DNA from 4 places in the Bradyrhizobium sp. ORS 278 genome. Region 1 is predicted to be linked to each of the others. Evidence: predicted binding sites of a transcription regulator. Region 1 holds the regulator's gene; each other region holds the start of a gene.
The links. The regulator PhoB, encoded in region 1, activates phosphate uptake and scavenging genes when phosphate is short. The targets are predictions, from matches to a motif close to TGTCATNNANCTGTCAT.
Positions count from the first base shown of each region.

Region 2: a site for PhoB is predicted at 2,026-2,042, ahead of BRADO_RS23660 (UDP-2,3-diacylglucosamine diphosphatase). Genes of this name have one in related genera too.
Region 3: a site for PhoB is predicted at 1,809-1,825, ahead of ugpB (sn-glycerol-3-phosphate ABC transporter substrate-binding protein UgpB). Genes of this name have one in related genera too.
Region 4: a site for PhoB is predicted at 1,994-2,010, ahead of BRADO_RS27645 (esterase-like activity of phytase family protein). Genes of this name have one in related genera too.

Region 1 is NC_009445.1:1,793,652-1,797,492, reverse strand. It holds gene BRADO_RS07905 (trypsin-like serine protease) at 1-984, opposite strand, end outside; gene phoB (phosphate regulon transcriptional regulator PhoB) at 1,071-1,778, opposite strand; gene phoU (phosphate signaling complex protein PhoU) at 1,795-2,511, opposite strand; gene pstB (phosphate ABC transporter ATP-binding protein PstB) at 2,542-3,363, opposite strand; gene pstA (phosphate ABC transporter permease PstA) at 3,360-3,841, opposite strand, start outside.
Region 2 is NC_009445.1:5,290,096-5,293,936, reverse strand. It holds gene BRADO_RS23670 (tartrate dehydrogenase) at 1-300, shown strand, start outside; gene pyk (pyruvate kinase) at 456-1,874, shown strand; gene BRADO_RS23660 (UDP-2,3-diacylglucosamine diphosphatase) at 2,066-2,878, shown strand; gene BRADO_RS23655 (threonine/serine dehydratase) at 2,935-3,841, shown strand, end outside.
Region 3 is NC_009445.1:117,484-121,324, reverse strand. It holds gene ugpA (sn-glycerol-3-phosphate ABC transporter permease UgpA) at 1-366, opposite strand, end outside; gene ugpB (sn-glycerol-3-phosphate ABC transporter substrate-binding protein UgpB) at 438-1,754, opposite strand; gene BRADO_RS00515 (CaiB/BaiF CoA-transferase family protein) at 1,947-3,149, opposite strand; gene BRADO_RS00510 (organic hydroperoxide resistance protein) at 3,306-3,731, opposite strand.
Region 4 is NC_009445.1:6,159,533-6,163,373, reverse strand. It holds gene BRADO_RS27650 (methyl-accepting chemotaxis protein) at 1-499, shown strand, start outside; gene BRADO_RS27645 (esterase-like activity of phytase family protein) at 582-1,937, opposite strand; gene BRADO_RS27640 (DMT family transporter) at 2,056-3,000, opposite strand; gene BRADO_RS27635 (DMT family transporter) at 3,107-3,841, opposite strand, start outside.

The DNA.
Region 1 (3,841 bases):
TACCGCCACCGGCCTGGACGGCAGCGCATCCTTCAGGATGATCAGCGCCCAATCCGCCGGCGAACGGTCGGCCGACCATTGGTCGTGCTGAGTCGGGATGAAGTCCGGCGCGACAATCAGCTTGTCGGCGACTGAGGAGGCGGCGGGGGTGCCTTTGTTCAGGCCCGCCAGAAAATGGACATTGCCCGGACTCACCTGAGCCAGACCGTTGAAGACGCAGTGCGCCGCCGTCAGCACGACGCGGGGAGCCACCAAGGTGCCGGTACACGAGCCTCCCGTGCTGTATTGCGCCTGGGTCACGACACCGATCGACGATGCCGGCCAGGAGGTGGGATCGACGACATCACCGAAGTGCCGGTCGAGGCCGAGCAGCTGCTCGGGGCGCGGATTGGCAATGCCGGCATCCGCCGCTTCCGGCTTCGGCCTCCACGCCGCGATGATCTGCTCGGCCTGACGCCGCTGTGCGTCGCTAAGCTTGATACGCTGGATCTCGCGGCCGGCCGACCTTACGCCGTTGCGGCCGGCCATCACCAGCCAGGCATAACCCTGCACGACATCCTGGGACATGACCCGGCCGTCGAGCATCATCAGGCCGAGCATGTATTGCGATTGGGCGAAGCCTTGGGCGGCGGCGCGGTTGAACCAGCGCGCGGCTTCGCCGTGATCGCGAGCGGCGCCTTCGCCGTTGAAATAGGCGATGCCCAGATAATGCTGGGCGATGGCGAGCCCCTGATCGGCGGCCTTGCGGTACCAGACCAGCGCCTCCGTCTGGTTGCGCGCGACGCCGACGCCGAAGGCCTGCATGAAGCCGACATCGAATTGTGCCCGCGCGTCGCCCTTGACGGCGAGCGGCTGGAGCCTTCGCAACGCCACCGCGGGCTGTCCATTCGCCGCCGCGGCGACGGCCTCCTCGAGCTCGGCGGCCGCGGCGCTAGTCGCAGCCGCGAGCAACAACGTCAAAAAGATGGCGAGCGTCTTGATCATTGTGTCTGCCGAGGCCCGACCATGATGATGGGAACGCCATCACACATGATCAAGACGGCAGCGGCGTGACCGCGCAGACCGCGCGATCAGGCCTGCTCAGACTTGGCGAACCGGTCGTCGAGCGCATAGCCGGCGCCGCGGACGGTGCGGATCGGATCCTGCTCGCGGCCGGGATTGAGCAGCTTGCGCAGCCGGCCGATGTGGACGTCGACCGTGCGCTCGTCGATATAGATGTCGCGGCCCCAGACGCTGTCGAGCAGCTGCTCGCGGCTGAACACGCGGCCGGGATGCTCCAGGAAGAACTCGAGCAGGCGATATTCGGTCGGGCCGAGATCGATCGGCCGGCCCGACCGCGCCACGCGGCGCTTCTCGCGATCGAGCTCGATGTCGCCATAGGACAGCACGGTCGCCAGCCGCTCCGGGCTGGCGCGCCGCAGCAGGCCCTTCACACGCGCCAAGAGCTCCGGCACCGAGAACGGCTTGACGATGTAGTCATCGGCGCCGGTCGCAAGACCGCGCACGCGCTCGCTCTCCTCGCCGCGCGCCGTCAGCATGATGATCGGCAGCTGCTTGGTCTCGGACCGCGCCCGCAGCCGCCGGCACAGCTCGATCCCTGAGAGGCCCGGCAGCATCCAGTCGAGCACGACCAGATCGGGAATGCGCTCCTTCAGCCGCGTGTCGGCCTCGTCGCCGCGCGCCACGGTCTCGACCTCGTAGCCTTCGGCTTCGAGGTTGTAGCGCAGCAGCGTCGTCAGCGCCTCCTCGTCCTCAACCACCAGAATTCGCGCGCCCATGTCGGAATCGTCTTTCTCAGTTGCCGGGGATCGTGGTCGCAAAACTGGTCATGTCGCCCTTGGGGCGCTTGTCCATGATCTGCTGGCCCTCGATCATATAGAACACCGTCTCGGCGATGTTGGTGGCGTGATCGCCCATCCGCTCGATGTTCTTGGCGCAGAACATCAGATGGATGCAGAACGAGATGTTGCGCGGGTCTTCCATCATGTAGGTGAGGAGCTCGCGGAACAGCGAGGTGCAGATCGCGTCGACCTCCTCGTCGCCTTTCCACACCGTCATAGCCGCCGGCAAATCGTGCGCCGCATAGGCATCCAGCACCGTCTTGACCTGCGACTGAACGAGGTCGGTCATGTGCTCCAGGCCGCGGATCAGCTTCAGCGGATGAAAGTCGCTCTCCAGCGCGGCGACGCGCTTGCCGATGTTCTTGGCGAGGTCGCCGATCCGCTCCAGATCGGTGGCGACGCGCATCGCACCGACGATCTCGCGCAGGTCGACGGCCATCGGCTGGCGGCGGGCGATCGTGAGCACCGCGCGCTCCTCGATGACGCGCTGCAGCTTGTCGACCTCCGCGTCACCGGCGACCACCTTCTGGCCGAGCGCCACGTCGCGCCGCACCAGCGCGTCGACGGAATCGACGATCAGCCGTTCGGCAAGGCCGCCCATCTCCGCCACCAGGCGGGTCAGATCCTGCAGATCGCTGTCGAACGCCTTGGCGGTATGTTCACTGGCCATGATGATCTCCTGAGGGCATTGCTGTCGGCGTCAGCCGAACCGGCCGGTGATGTAATCCTGGGTCCGCCGATCGCTCGGCGAGGTGAATATCTTGCTGGTGTCGTCGAACTCGATCAACTCGCCGAGATACATGAAGGCGGTCTTGTCGGAGACGCGCGCCGCCTGCTGCATGTTATGAGTCACGATCGCGATCGTATAGTTCTCCGAGAGCTCCTGGATCAGCTCCTCGACCTTGGCGGTGGAAATCGGGTCGAGCGCCGAGCACGGCTCGTCGAACAGGATGACCTCTGGACGCACGGCGACCGTGCGGGCGATGCACAGGCGCTGCTGCTGGCCGCCGGACAACGACAGGCCGGAGGCGTTCAGCTTGTCCTTGACCTCGTTCCACAATGCGCCGCCGCGCAGCGCCTTCTCGACGCGGTCGTCCATCTCGGACTTCGAGATCTTCTCATAGAGGCGGATGCCGAAGGCGATGTTCTCGTAGATCGTCATCGGGAACGGCGTCGGCTTCTGGAACACCATGCCGACCCGCGCGCGCAGCAGGTTGAGGTCGAGCTTGGGGTCGAGAATGTTGGTGTTGTCCAGCATCAGCTGGCCGACCGCGCGCTGGCCCGGATAGAGGTCGTACATCCGGTTGAAGATGCGCAGCAGGGTCGACTTGCCGCAGCCGGACGGGCCGATGAACGCTGTGACCCGATTGGTGCCGAGCGCGAGGTTGATGTTCTTCAGCGCGTGGTGGTCGCCGTAGTAGAAGTTGAGGTTGCGCGCGGTCACTTTGGCCGGCGCCTCCGGCAGCGACTTCGGAGGAATGGCGGCCGTCGGGCTGCTCACGGAGACGGACATGTCGGTCATTTCGAGCTCCTCTCGGCGCCAAGGATGCGCGCGCCGATGTTCAGGGCCAGGACGGTCAAGGTGATGAGAAGAGCGCCGCTCCAGGCCAGCTGCTTCCAGTAGGCATAGGGGCTCTGGACGAAGTTGTTGATGGTCACTGGCAGGTTGGCCATCGTCTTGTTGAGGCTCAGGCTCCAGAACTGGTTCGACAGCGCGGTGAACAGGAGCGGCGCGGTCTCGCCGGCGACGCGGGCGGTCGCCAGCAGCACACCGGTGATCAGGCCGGAGCGCGCGGCGCGATAGGCGATGCGGCGGATAACCAGCGAGCGCGGCAGGCCGAGCGCGGACGCCGCCTCGCGCAAGGGATTGGGAACCAGCAGCAGCATGTCCTCGGTGGTACGCAGCACGACCGGGATCACGATCACCGCGAGCGCGAGCGAGCCGGCAAGGGCGGAGAAGCCGCCCATCGGTACGACAACGGCGCCATAGATGAACAGGC
Region 2 (3,841 bases), 3.5 Mb from region 1:
CTCGGCGTCGCGCCCACCGGCAACATCGATCCGGAGCGGCGCTACCCGTCGATGTTCGAGCCGATCCACGGCTCGGCCTTCGATATTACCGGCAAGGGCATCGCCAATCCCGTCGCGACGTTCTGGACCGGGGCCCAGATGCTCGAGCATCTCGGTGAGAAGGACGCTGCCGCGAGACTGATGGCCGCGGTGGAGAAGGTGTGTGCAGCGGGCGTCCTGACGCCCGATGTCGGCGGCAAGGCGACAACCAAGGAGGTGACGGACGCCGTGATCGACGCAATCCATGGCTCCAACGTCTGACGGGTGCCTCCTTCTCGTGCAATCCGAGCGTGTTGTGCGAACCGCTTGCAATGGACGCCGCGGGGCGTATACAGCCGCTTCCGCTGCGTCCACGCATGCTCAAGGCATGCGCGTCATAGAGACGCGATATCTGGGTTGGGGAGAAAGGACACATCATGCGTCGTCACCGTCGAGCCAAGATCGTCGCGACCGTCGGTCCCGCCAGCAATTCTCCTGACATGCTGAAGGAGCTGTTCCTCGCCGGTGTCGATACGTTCCGTCTCAACTTCAGCCACGGCACGCAGGCTGATCACGCCAAGGTTCATGCCGCGATCCGCGCGCTGGAAAAGGACGTGCAGCGTCCGATCGGCATCCTGATGGATCTGCAGGGACCGAAGATCCGCGTCGGTACCCTGCGCGACAAGAAGATCCAGGTCGAAGCGGGCGAGACGATTCGATTTGTGTTGAATGGGACCGAGGGTGACAAGACGTCGATTCCGTTGCCGCATCCGGAGATCTTTGCGGCGGTCGCGCCCGGTCACGATCTTCTGATCGACGACGGCCGCGTGCGCGTGCGTGTCACCGGGCTCGGCGACGACTGGATCGAAGCCAAGGTGATCGTCAGCGGCGCGATCTCCAATCACAAGGGCGTCAACCTGCCCGGCACGATCCTCGAACTGTCGCCGCTGACCGCGAAGGATCGTTCCGATCTTACGTTCGGCCTCGACCTCGGCGTCGACTGGGTCGCGCTGTCCTTCGTGCAGAAGCCATCCGACGTGATCGAGGCGAGGGGGCTCATCGACGGCCGCGCCGGCATCATGTCCAAGATCGAGAAGCCTGCCGCGCTCGACCGCATCGACGACATCATCCAGCTGTCGGATGCGATCATGGTGGCGCGCGGGGATCTCGGTGTCGAAATTCCGAATGAGGATGTGCCGGGCAAGCAGAAGGAGCTGGTGCGCGCCTGCCGGCTCGCGGTGAAGCCGGTGATCGTCGCGACGCAGATGCTGGACTCGATGGTCGCCACACCCACGCCGACGCGCGCGGAAGTCTCCGACGTCGCGACCGCGATCTATGACGGCGCCGATGCGGTGATGCTGTCGGCGGAATCGGCCAGCGGCCAGTATCCGCGCGAGGCCGTGGCGATGATGGACAGCATCATCAAGTCGACCGAGAAGCACAAGATGTACGCCTCGATTATCCAGGCGACGCAGCCCGACGAGGAGCAGACGCCGCCGCATGCGGTGGCGACCGCCGCGGCCGATCTCGCCTCGGCGATCCATGCCAAGGCGATCGTGGCCTACACGTCGAGCGGTACCTCGGCCTCGCGCGTCGCGCGCAAGCGGCCGAGCCTGCCGATCCTTGCGATCACGCCGAACGAGGACACCTCGCGGCGGATGTGCCTGTTGTGGGGCGCGCACAGCGTGCTGTCGCAGGACGTGCAGAGCTATGAGGAGATGGTCGAGCGCGCGACGTTTTTCGCGGTCCAGGAGGAGTTCGCCGACAAGGGCGATCTGCTGGTCGTCGTCGCCGGCATCCCGTTCGCGCAGGCCGGCACCACCAACAATCTACGCGTCGTCACCGTGCCCAGATAGGAGGCAGCCGAATTCCCTGTATGCGCCGCCCGCTTGTCGCCTGATTGTCGCACCCCGCTGGTATCGCGGGGCAGTGGCGAGGACATCGTGAGTCGTCATGCGAACGATGTCAGTCGCGATCCGGCAGGATGGGTTCTGCCGGTGCGGCGTTCGTCATCGCCTTGTCATCAGGGACTGTTAGGTGGGCGCGCATGGGACTCGAGACTGCTGGTGAAGAAAGCCCGACGAAGCGCTTTCGGACGTTGTTCATCTCCGATGTTCATCTCGGAGCCCGCGGCTCGCAGGCCAATCTCCTCGTCGATTTCCTGCGCCATCACGATGCCGATACGATCTATCTGGTCGGCGATATCATCGACGGCTGGGCGCTCAAATCGAGCTGGCACTGGCCGCAGTCGCACAACGATCTCGTGCAGAAGATGCTGCGCAAGGCGCGCAAGGGCGCCAAGATCGTCTACGTGCCCGGCAACCACGACGAGTTCCTCCGGGGCTATTACGGCACGCATTTCGGCGGCATCGACGTCGTCGAGAACATCGTCCACACCGGCACCGACGGGAAGCGCTACCTGGTCATTCACGGCGACATCTTCGATCTCGTCGTCCAGAACGCCCGCTGGCTCGCCCATCTCGGCGACAAGGCGTATGACTTCGCGATCCAGATGAACCGTCTGGTCAACTTCTTCCGCCGCATGTTCGGCGTGCCCTATTGGTCGCTGTCGCAATGGGCCAAGCAGAAGGTCAAGAACGCGGTGAACTACATTGGCGCGTTCGAGACGGCGCTCGCGGCCGAGGCGCGGCGGCATGGCGCCGACGGCGTGATCTGCGGCCATATCCATTGCGCCGTGATCCGCGACCAGGACGGCATCCGCTACATGAACTGCGGCGATTGGGTCGAGAGCTGCACCGCGCTGGTCGAGCACGAGGACGGAAGGTTCGAGATCCTGACCTGGACCGATCCGCTGAAGCAGCCGGCGCCGGTTCCGCAACTGGCGGCCCGCGCGGCCTGAGAGCAAGCGAGCGGGCTCCCTTGCCTCGCAGCGACCGGGCGCGGTAAATTGAGCACATGACAGCTCATGCCCCGATCCCGCCCGTGACCGCCGCCGACATCGATGCGGCGGCCCGGGTTCTCGCGCCGGTGGCGGTGCGGACCCCGCTGCTGCCAGCCCCGGTGCTCAACGAGCAGCTCAAGGCGAACGTGTTCGTGAAGCCCGAGGTGCTGCAACGCACCGGCTCGTTCAAGTTCCGCGGCGCCTACAACAAGCTGGCATCAATTCCCGAATCGTCGCGGGCGAATGGTGTCGTCGCCTTTTCTTCGGGCAATCACGCCCAGGGCGTCGCGCATGCCGCAACGCTGCTCGGGATGCATGCGACCATCGTGATGCCGTCCGATGCTCCGGTCGCCAAGCGCGAGCGCACCAAGGCCTTCGGGGCCGATGTCGTGCTGTATGATCGCGACCGTGAAGACCGAGAGGCGATTGCCCGCGAGATCGCCGGCAAGCGCGGCTCGACCGTGGTGCCGCCCTATGACGATCCCTATGTCATTGCCGGGCAGGGCACCGTCGGCCGCGAGATCGCGGAAGATCTTGCGGTACTTGGCCTGTCGCCCGATGTCGTCATCGTTCCCGCCTCGGGAGGCGGTTTGCTCGCAGGCGTGTCGACGGCGGTGAAGGCGCGCTATCCGCAAGCCCAGATGATCGTCGCCGAGCCCAAGGGATACGATGACCACGCCCGCTCGCTGCGTGCTGGCCATCGCGAGGCGCACGACGCGAAGGGACGCACCATCTGCGATGCGCTGATGGCGGCGATCCCCGGCGAGATCACCTTCGCCATCAACAGCAAGCTGTTGTCCGCTGCGGTCGAGGCGTCGGATGAGGAGGTCGGCCGCGCGGTCGGCTTCGCCTTCCGTGAGCTGAAGCTCGTCGTCGAGCCCGGCGGCTCGGTCGGGCTGGCGGCCTTGCTGGCGGGGCGGC
Region 3 (3,841 bases), 1.7 Mb from region 1:
GCCGGCGACGGCAGGGGCCACCGCATAGGGCCAGACCATCAGCGTCTTGTAGACCGAGCCGCCCTTGAGGTTCTTGTCGGCCTGGGTCGCGAACAGCAGCGCGACGCCGAGCGACAGCACGGTCACCAGCGACGAGAACACCACGGTGGTGCCGATCGCGGTGTAGTATTCCGGCTGGGCCAACAGCGCCTGATAGTTCTCCAGCCCGACGAACTCTGAATTCAGGCCGAACGCATCCTCCTGCAGGAAGGACTGCCGGATCGCCTGGCTGGCCGGCCAGTAGAAGAAGATCAGCGTGATCGCGAGCTGCGGCGCCAGCAGCAGATAGGGCAGCAGCTTGCCTTTGAAGACGACTGACTTTTCCATCGAGGACGCCGCAGGAGGGACGGACGACAGGGCTCCTCCACCTATTGGAGGAGGAGCCCGTCCGGGCGATCTTACTTGGCCGTTTTCTCGAAGCTGCGCAACATCGCGTTGCCCCGCGCGACGGCGGCATCAAGTGCGTCCTTGGCGGTCTTCTTGCCGGCCAGCGCCGCCTCGATCTCCTCGGCCCAGACGTCGCGCATCTGCACCATGTTGCCGAAGCGCAGGCCGCGCGAATTCTCGGTCGGCTCCTTGTTGGTGAGCTCCTTCAGCGGCGTCTGCAGGGTCGGGTTCTTCTCGTAGAAGCCGTCGGCCTTGGTCTTCTCATAGGCCGCCTTGGTGATCGGCAGATAGCCGGATTCCTGATGCAGCTTGGCCTGCCGGTTGGTGTCGGACAGGAAGGTGAAGAACTTGGCGACGCCCTTGTACTCGTCGGCCGACTTGCCGCCCATCACCCACAGCGACGCGCCTCCGATGATCGAGTTCTGCGGGGCGCCCTGGACGTCCGGATAATACGGCATCGGCGCCGAGGTGAAGTCGAACTTCGCTGTGCTCTTGGCGGTGGCGTAGTAGCCGGAGGACGTGAGGAAGATCGCGCATTCGCCGGTGCCGAAGCGGCTTTCGCTCTGGTTGCCGCGGCCGGAATAGTCGTAGGTCTTGTCCTTCTGCAGGTCGATCAGGTTCTGCAGGTGCTTGACCGCGAGCGGCGAATTGAATTCGAGCACCGTGTCGAAACCGTCGAGGCCGTTGGCCTTGGTGCCGATCGGCACGTTGTGCCAGGCGGAGAACTGCTCGATATGCGCCCAGGTCGCCCAGGCGTTGGAGAAGCCGCAGGTCTCGTGCCCGGCCGCCTTCAGCTTCTTCGCCGCGTCGAACACCTCCGGCCAGGTCTTCGGGATCTCGGCGATTCCCGCCTTCTTCAATTCGTCCTTGTTGATCCACATCACCATCGAGGACGAGTTGAACGGAAACGACAGCATGTCGCCCTTCGACGTCGAGTAGTAGCCAGTGATGGCCGGCAGATAGGCCTTCGGATCGAACGGCTCGCCGGCGTCCTTCATCAGCTCGTAGACCGGCTTGATCGCGCCCTTGGCGCTCATCATCGTCGCAGTGCCGACCTCGAACACCTGCAGAATGTGCGGCGCGGTGCCGGCGCGGAAGGCGGCGATGCCGGCGTTCATCGTGTCGGGATAGCTGCCCTTGAAGGTCGGGACGACCTTGTAGTCGCTCTGCGACGCGTTGAAGTCTTCGGCGAGCTTGTTGACGATGTCGTTGTTGCCGCCGGTCATGGCGTGCCACCACTGGATTTCGGTCACAGCGTGTGCGGGCGAAACAGCAAAACCAAAGGTCGCCGAAATCAGGGCGGCAGCAGCCAATTGTCGAAGAGACATCAAAAGGATCCTCCCAGGGAACGTCATCGTCATTGCGGCCGTTAACAGCGCCAGATGACAGTTATGTGAATGTATAGACGTATGGTCCGGCGCGGGAAAGCCGTGACCACCCCTTCGGACAAACGCAGTGAATCACGTGGGGCGTCGCTGCGCTGCGAAGGTGCGGCGCGGCGACAACTCGGTCGGTGATGATCAGCGCTTGCGCTCCGTGCAGACGGTTCCCTGCGCGACCAGCGCGTCGATGTCGCTATCGGAGTAGCCGAACTCGCCGAGCACATCGCGCGCGTGCTGGCTGAATTTCGGCGGCGTCGAGCGCAGGCTCGGCTTGGTGCGTTCGAGCCGGATCGGCGAAGCGACGCCCTTGTACCAGTCCTTCTCGATGACATCGCCGCGGTGGAACGTGTGCGGGTTGGTCAGCGCCTGATCGATCTTCTGCACCGGTCCCGCGGGCAGGCCGGCGGCGAGCAGCCGATCGCACAGCGGCTCGGCCTCGAACTGGCTGAACACGGCGGCGAGCTCGGCGCGCAGCGCCTCGCGATTGGCGACGCGGTCCTTGTTGCGGGCGAAGCGCGGATCGGTGCCGAGCTCGGGGCGGCCGATCTCACGCGCGAGCTTGCGGAAGGTGCCGTCATTGCCGACGCCGATGAAGATGTCGTCGGTCTTCGTGGGGAAGATCGCGTAGGGAACGAGGTTCGGATGCTCGTTGCCGGTCAGTGACGGCGGCTTGCCGTGCATGAAGTAGTTCGCGGTATGCGGATGCATGATCGCGAGGCCGGTCTCGTACAGGGTGACCTCGAGGAACTGGCCTTGTCCCGAGCGTTGCCGCTCCGACAGCGCCATCAGGATGCCAATGGCGGCATAGAGTCCCGTGGTGATGTCGACCAGCGGCACGCCGATCCGCATCGGGCCGCTCTCGGGCGAACCGGTCGCCGCGATCATGCCGGTCATCGCCTGGATGATCGCATCATAGCCGGGATTGCCGCCGCGTGGACCGTCGGCGCCGAAGCCGCAGATGCGGCAATGCACGAGCTTTGGGAATTTCTCGCGCAGCACGTCGCTGCCGATCCCCCATTTTTCCAGCGTGCCCGGCTTGAAGTTCTCGATCAGCACATCGGCCGTTTCGAGCATCTTCAACAAGACGACCCGGCCGCCCTCGGAGGCGAGGTCGAGGCCGATCGAGCGCTTGTTGCGGTTGATGCCGACGAAGTAGGCCGCGTCCTCGTCGTGGAAGGGAGGGCCCCAGTCGCGCACCTCGTCGCCGGCGGGCGGCTCGACCTTGATCACGTCGGCGCCGTGATCGGCCAGGATCTGCGTGCAATAGGGGCCGCCGAGCACGCGCGTGAGATCGATCACGCGCAATCCGGCCATGGCGCCGGGAGCAAATTGAGGGGTCATCGGGATGATCGCGAGGTTGGTGTCAACTCGCGGTCATTAAGCATTGCCGCAGCGCTTGCGCAAACGCGCCGCCGCGGAGGCAGCCGCGCGAAAAGGCGAGAACTGCGCTGCGGCAGAGCGCGCCGGGGCAGCCCTGCCGCAGGACGGAATTCAACCTCAGACGACGGTCAGCTTGACGTCGACATTGCCGCGGGTGGCGTTGGAGTAGGGGCACACCTCGTGCGCCTTGGCGACCAGCGCCTCGGCATCAGCCTTGGCAAGACCGGGCAGCGAGACCGCGAGCTCGGCGGTGATGCCGAATCCGCCTTCGGAGCGCGGACCGATGCCGACCGTCGAGGTCACCGAGGCATCGGCCGGAACCTTCGGGCCGCCCTGCGAGGCGACGAACTTCATTGCGCCGATGAAGCAGGCGGCATAGCCGGCCGCGAACAGCTGCTCCGGATTGTTGCCGGCGCCACCGCCGCCGCCGAGTTCCTTCGGGGTGGAGAGCTTCACGCTCAGCGAGCCGTCGAGGGTCGCCGCCTCGCCGTCACGGCCACCGGTGGCCTTGGCGCTGGTCTTGTAGAGCACGTTCACGGACATGGGGTGTCTCCGGGGGTTGGATGGAGCAATTCAACACGGCCATATTGCACGCAATTACATTGCGCACAATATAATTGTTCGGTAGAATATTTGTGATCGGGGCGGCGGTG
Region 4 (3,841 bases), 3.1 Mb from region 1:
CGTCAAGCTGATCCACTCGATCGCGGCGCAGACCAATCTGCTGGCGCTGAACGCGACCATCGAGGCGGCCCGCGCGGGAGAATCCGGCAAGGGCTTTGCCGTCGTCGCCTCTGAGGTCAAGGCGCTCGCCAACCAGACCGCCAAGGCCACCGAGGAGATCTCGGCCCAGGTCGCCGCGATGCAGACCTCGACGCAGGATGCGGTCGCCGCCATCACCGGTATCACACAGACCATCGCGCAGATGAGCGAGATCACCAATTCGATCTCGACCTCGATCGCGCAGCAGGGCGACGCGACGCGCGAGATCGCCCGCAACATTCAGTCCGTCGCAGCGGGCTCGAACGAGATCAGCGCCCATATCGGCGGCGTCACCAAGGCCGCGGAGGCCACCGGCATGGCGGCCTCCGAGGTGCTGGCCAGCGCCCGCGAGCTCGACAGCCAGTCCGGCCTGCTGCAGCAGGCGGTCGACGGCTTCATGGCCAAGGTGCGCGCGGCCTGATCAAAACCGGCGCTGGCGTCGCAGCGCCAGCGCCGTTGGTCCGGAGGGCGGCGGGTTACTTGCCTTCTGTACTTGCCTTCCGTTACTTGGCTTTGAGGAAGTCACCCACTTCGAGCAGCACGAACTCGTTGTCGTCGGCCTTGTTGGGATCGCGGCTCGACGAGAACGGCAGGTTGTTGTCGTTGCCTACGATGATGTGGGTATCGTCGACGCGGTCGACGTTCTCGATCGTGAAGAACGGGAAGGTGAGCACGCCGTCATTGAGCGGCTTGCGCGCCTTCTTGTCCGGATCCCTGATCTTCATCAGATCGATATAGGCGATCTTGCGGACCGGCTTGCCGACATTGGCCTCGGACAGCTCGATCTTGTAGACGCGCTTGAACTTGGCGACATCCGGAAAACAATTGTCGCCTCGGGTGCCCTGCGGACAGGCCTTGTCGCTGGTGCCTTCGCCATTGTCGCGCTCGATGATCAGGCCCCGGGCCGGATCGATCATGTTGAAGTCGCCGATGGCGTTGCCGTTCTGCTCGAACACATACTGCCAGTAGCGGCCGGTGAACTTCTCGGCGGTGACGTCGAATTCGAGGATGCGCGAGGCTTCCTTGCCGTCGACCCGCTCCCAATCCTTCTTGTCGGCGTCCCACAGCGGCCCTTCGAGCAGGCCGTAGATGAACTTGCCGTCGGAGGACGAGGCGAAGCCCTCGAAGCCCTTCGAGCGGCGCAGGTTGACGTTCGTGTAGGTCGCTCCGGGCGCGCCCGGCGACTGCACGGCCCAATGGTCGGGCGAGCGCACCGGCTTGCCGTCGGCCACCGTCTCGAACACCGCGAGCACCTTGCCGGTCTTGTCGGCCTTGATGATGTAGGGTCCGAACTCGTCGCCGATCCAGATGTTGTCACCGATCAATTGGAAACCTTCGGTGTCGAAATCCGATCCGGTCAGATAGCGCTTGGCGGTGTCCTCGTGCACGATGCGGAACGGCACCTTCTTGTCGGGATCATGCAGGAAGATGGTCTCGAGGCGCTCGACCTTGCCGCTGGTCCAGTCGATCTTGTAATGGTTCAGATAAAGCATGGAGTCGGGGGAATTGGAACGCGCGCCCATGCCGTTGTCGGTGAGGACCCAGAAGGTGCCGTCGGCCATCTTCTTGATGCCGGAGTGACCTTGCAGCGGCTGTCCCTTGAACGGCAGCGAGACGCCGGTCGGGCGCTCGAAGGACTTGCCCATCACGCTGCCGATCGTATCGACACGCTTGCCGGTTGTGTACTTGCCGGACGTCTTGAGATCATCCGGCGCATCCGCCGGGGCGTCGATGAAGGATTCGGCGGGCAACACGGCGTGACCCGCCAGCGTCGCCGGGAATTCGCCCTCGCCTTGCGCGAGCGCCGCGCCGGCGCCGAGCGCGAGGACCGCGACGGTGGTAAGCAGATATCGGTGCATGGGAAGCCTCCTGAGCTTGAACCACGCGCGTTGTGGACAGGGCGTCTGACGCGACGCTGACACTTCGATGACAGTCGGATGATGGCGAACTGCTCAGAAAGGGCGTCTTGCCGCAGGCTCACGGCTTCGGCGTCGGATGCGGCTGCCGGAGCGGGACGCGCGACGCGATGATCACGCCGGCGATCACAAGCGCGTAGCCCGCGAGGTGGAACGGCTTGAGCTCCTCGCCGAGCAGGAGGATCGCCAGCACCGAGCCGAACAACGGCACCAGGTGCAGGAAGGGAGCGGCCCGGTTCGGTCCGATCAGGCTGATGCCGCGGTTGAAGGACAGATAAGCCAGCGTCGAGGCGAACACCACGACGTAGCCGAGCGTCAGGATCGACAAGAGATCGAGCTGCAGCACAAAGCCGGACGTGTATTCCCAGGCCGCCAGCGGCAGCAGCAGCAGGGCGCCCAGGGCGGTGCAGGACGAGATCAGCGACAGCTGATGCACGGCTGGCCGCCGTGTCATGACAGCGGAGTAGATGCCGAACACCAGCAGCGCGCCGGCGAACATCAGGTCGCCGCGGTTGAACTGGATCGCGGCCAACGCGCCGAGGTCGCCGCGCAGCAGGATCACCAGCACGCCGGTCAGGGACATCGCGATGCCGGCGAACTGCGCCGCCGTCAGCCGTACGCCGAACAGCACGAGCGACCACAACGCCACGAAGAGCGGAGCCGACGATTGGATCAGCAGGCCGTTGAGGGCCTGGGTATACTGCATCGCCCAATAGGACAGCGCGTTGTTGATGGCGAAGCCGGTCAGCGCCAGGACGAGCAGCAGCGGCCAGCTCGCGAGCAAAGTGCGCCAGTCGCGCACGAGATGTGCCCGCGCGAACGGCCATAGCATCAGAAAGGTTCCGATCCAGCGGATGCAGGACAAGGTCAGCGGCGGCACGTGGCCGGCGACATAGCGCGCCAGCACGATGTTGCCGGCCCAGAACAGCGAGGCCAGCGTCAGCAGCAGATAAGGCTGGTTGTTGAGCCAGGCCAGCGGCGTGGTGGAATGTGATACGGTGGGCACGGGAGGCTCGGGCGTCAGGCCATCCATGGTGAGACAAATCGCCTCGCGGTACAATGAATAGCGACGAATTGGAGCCATGCAGCGCCGCTGTTTCGCGGCATCCCCCTCACGTCGCCTGCTTGCGCGAGGCGGCGTAGACGCCGGCCAGCACCAGGGCGAAGCCGATCACGTGGAAGAGTTGCGGCTGCTCGCCGAGGAAGACGAACGCCATGATCGAGCCGAACACCGGCACCACATGAAAGAACGGCGCGGCGCGGTTGGCGCCGATCAGCAGCACGCCGCGATTGAAGCAGAGATAGGCGATGGTCGAGGGGAAGATCGCGACGTAGAGCAGCGACAGCAGGTTCTGGGTGTCGAACGCCATCACCGGGCGCGTGTTGAGCTCCCAGATCAACAGCGGGATCAGGCTTGCGGCACCACAGCCGAAGGTGAATGCGACCATCGATAGGCCGTGGATCTGCGGCCGCTTGATCGTCAGCACCGAGTAGAAGCCGAACACCGCCATAGCCAGCAGGAAAATCAGGTCGCCCTTGTTGAAGCTGATGTCGGCGATCGCTGCCGGGTGACCGCGGGTGAGGATCAGCAACACGCCGATCATCGACAGCACGATGCCGACCGCCTGCGCGAACGTCAGATGCACGCGCAGCAGCAGCATCGACCAGAGCGCGACGATCAGCGGGCCGCCGGATTGTAGCAGCAGCGTGTTGAGCGCCTGGGTGTATTCCAGCGACCAGTATTGCAGCGTGTTGAAGGCGCCGATGCCGGTGACCGACAGCGCGACCATGATGCCGAGCTTGGAGCGGATCGCCGGCCAGTCCTGGCGAAGCTGCTTCCAGGCTAG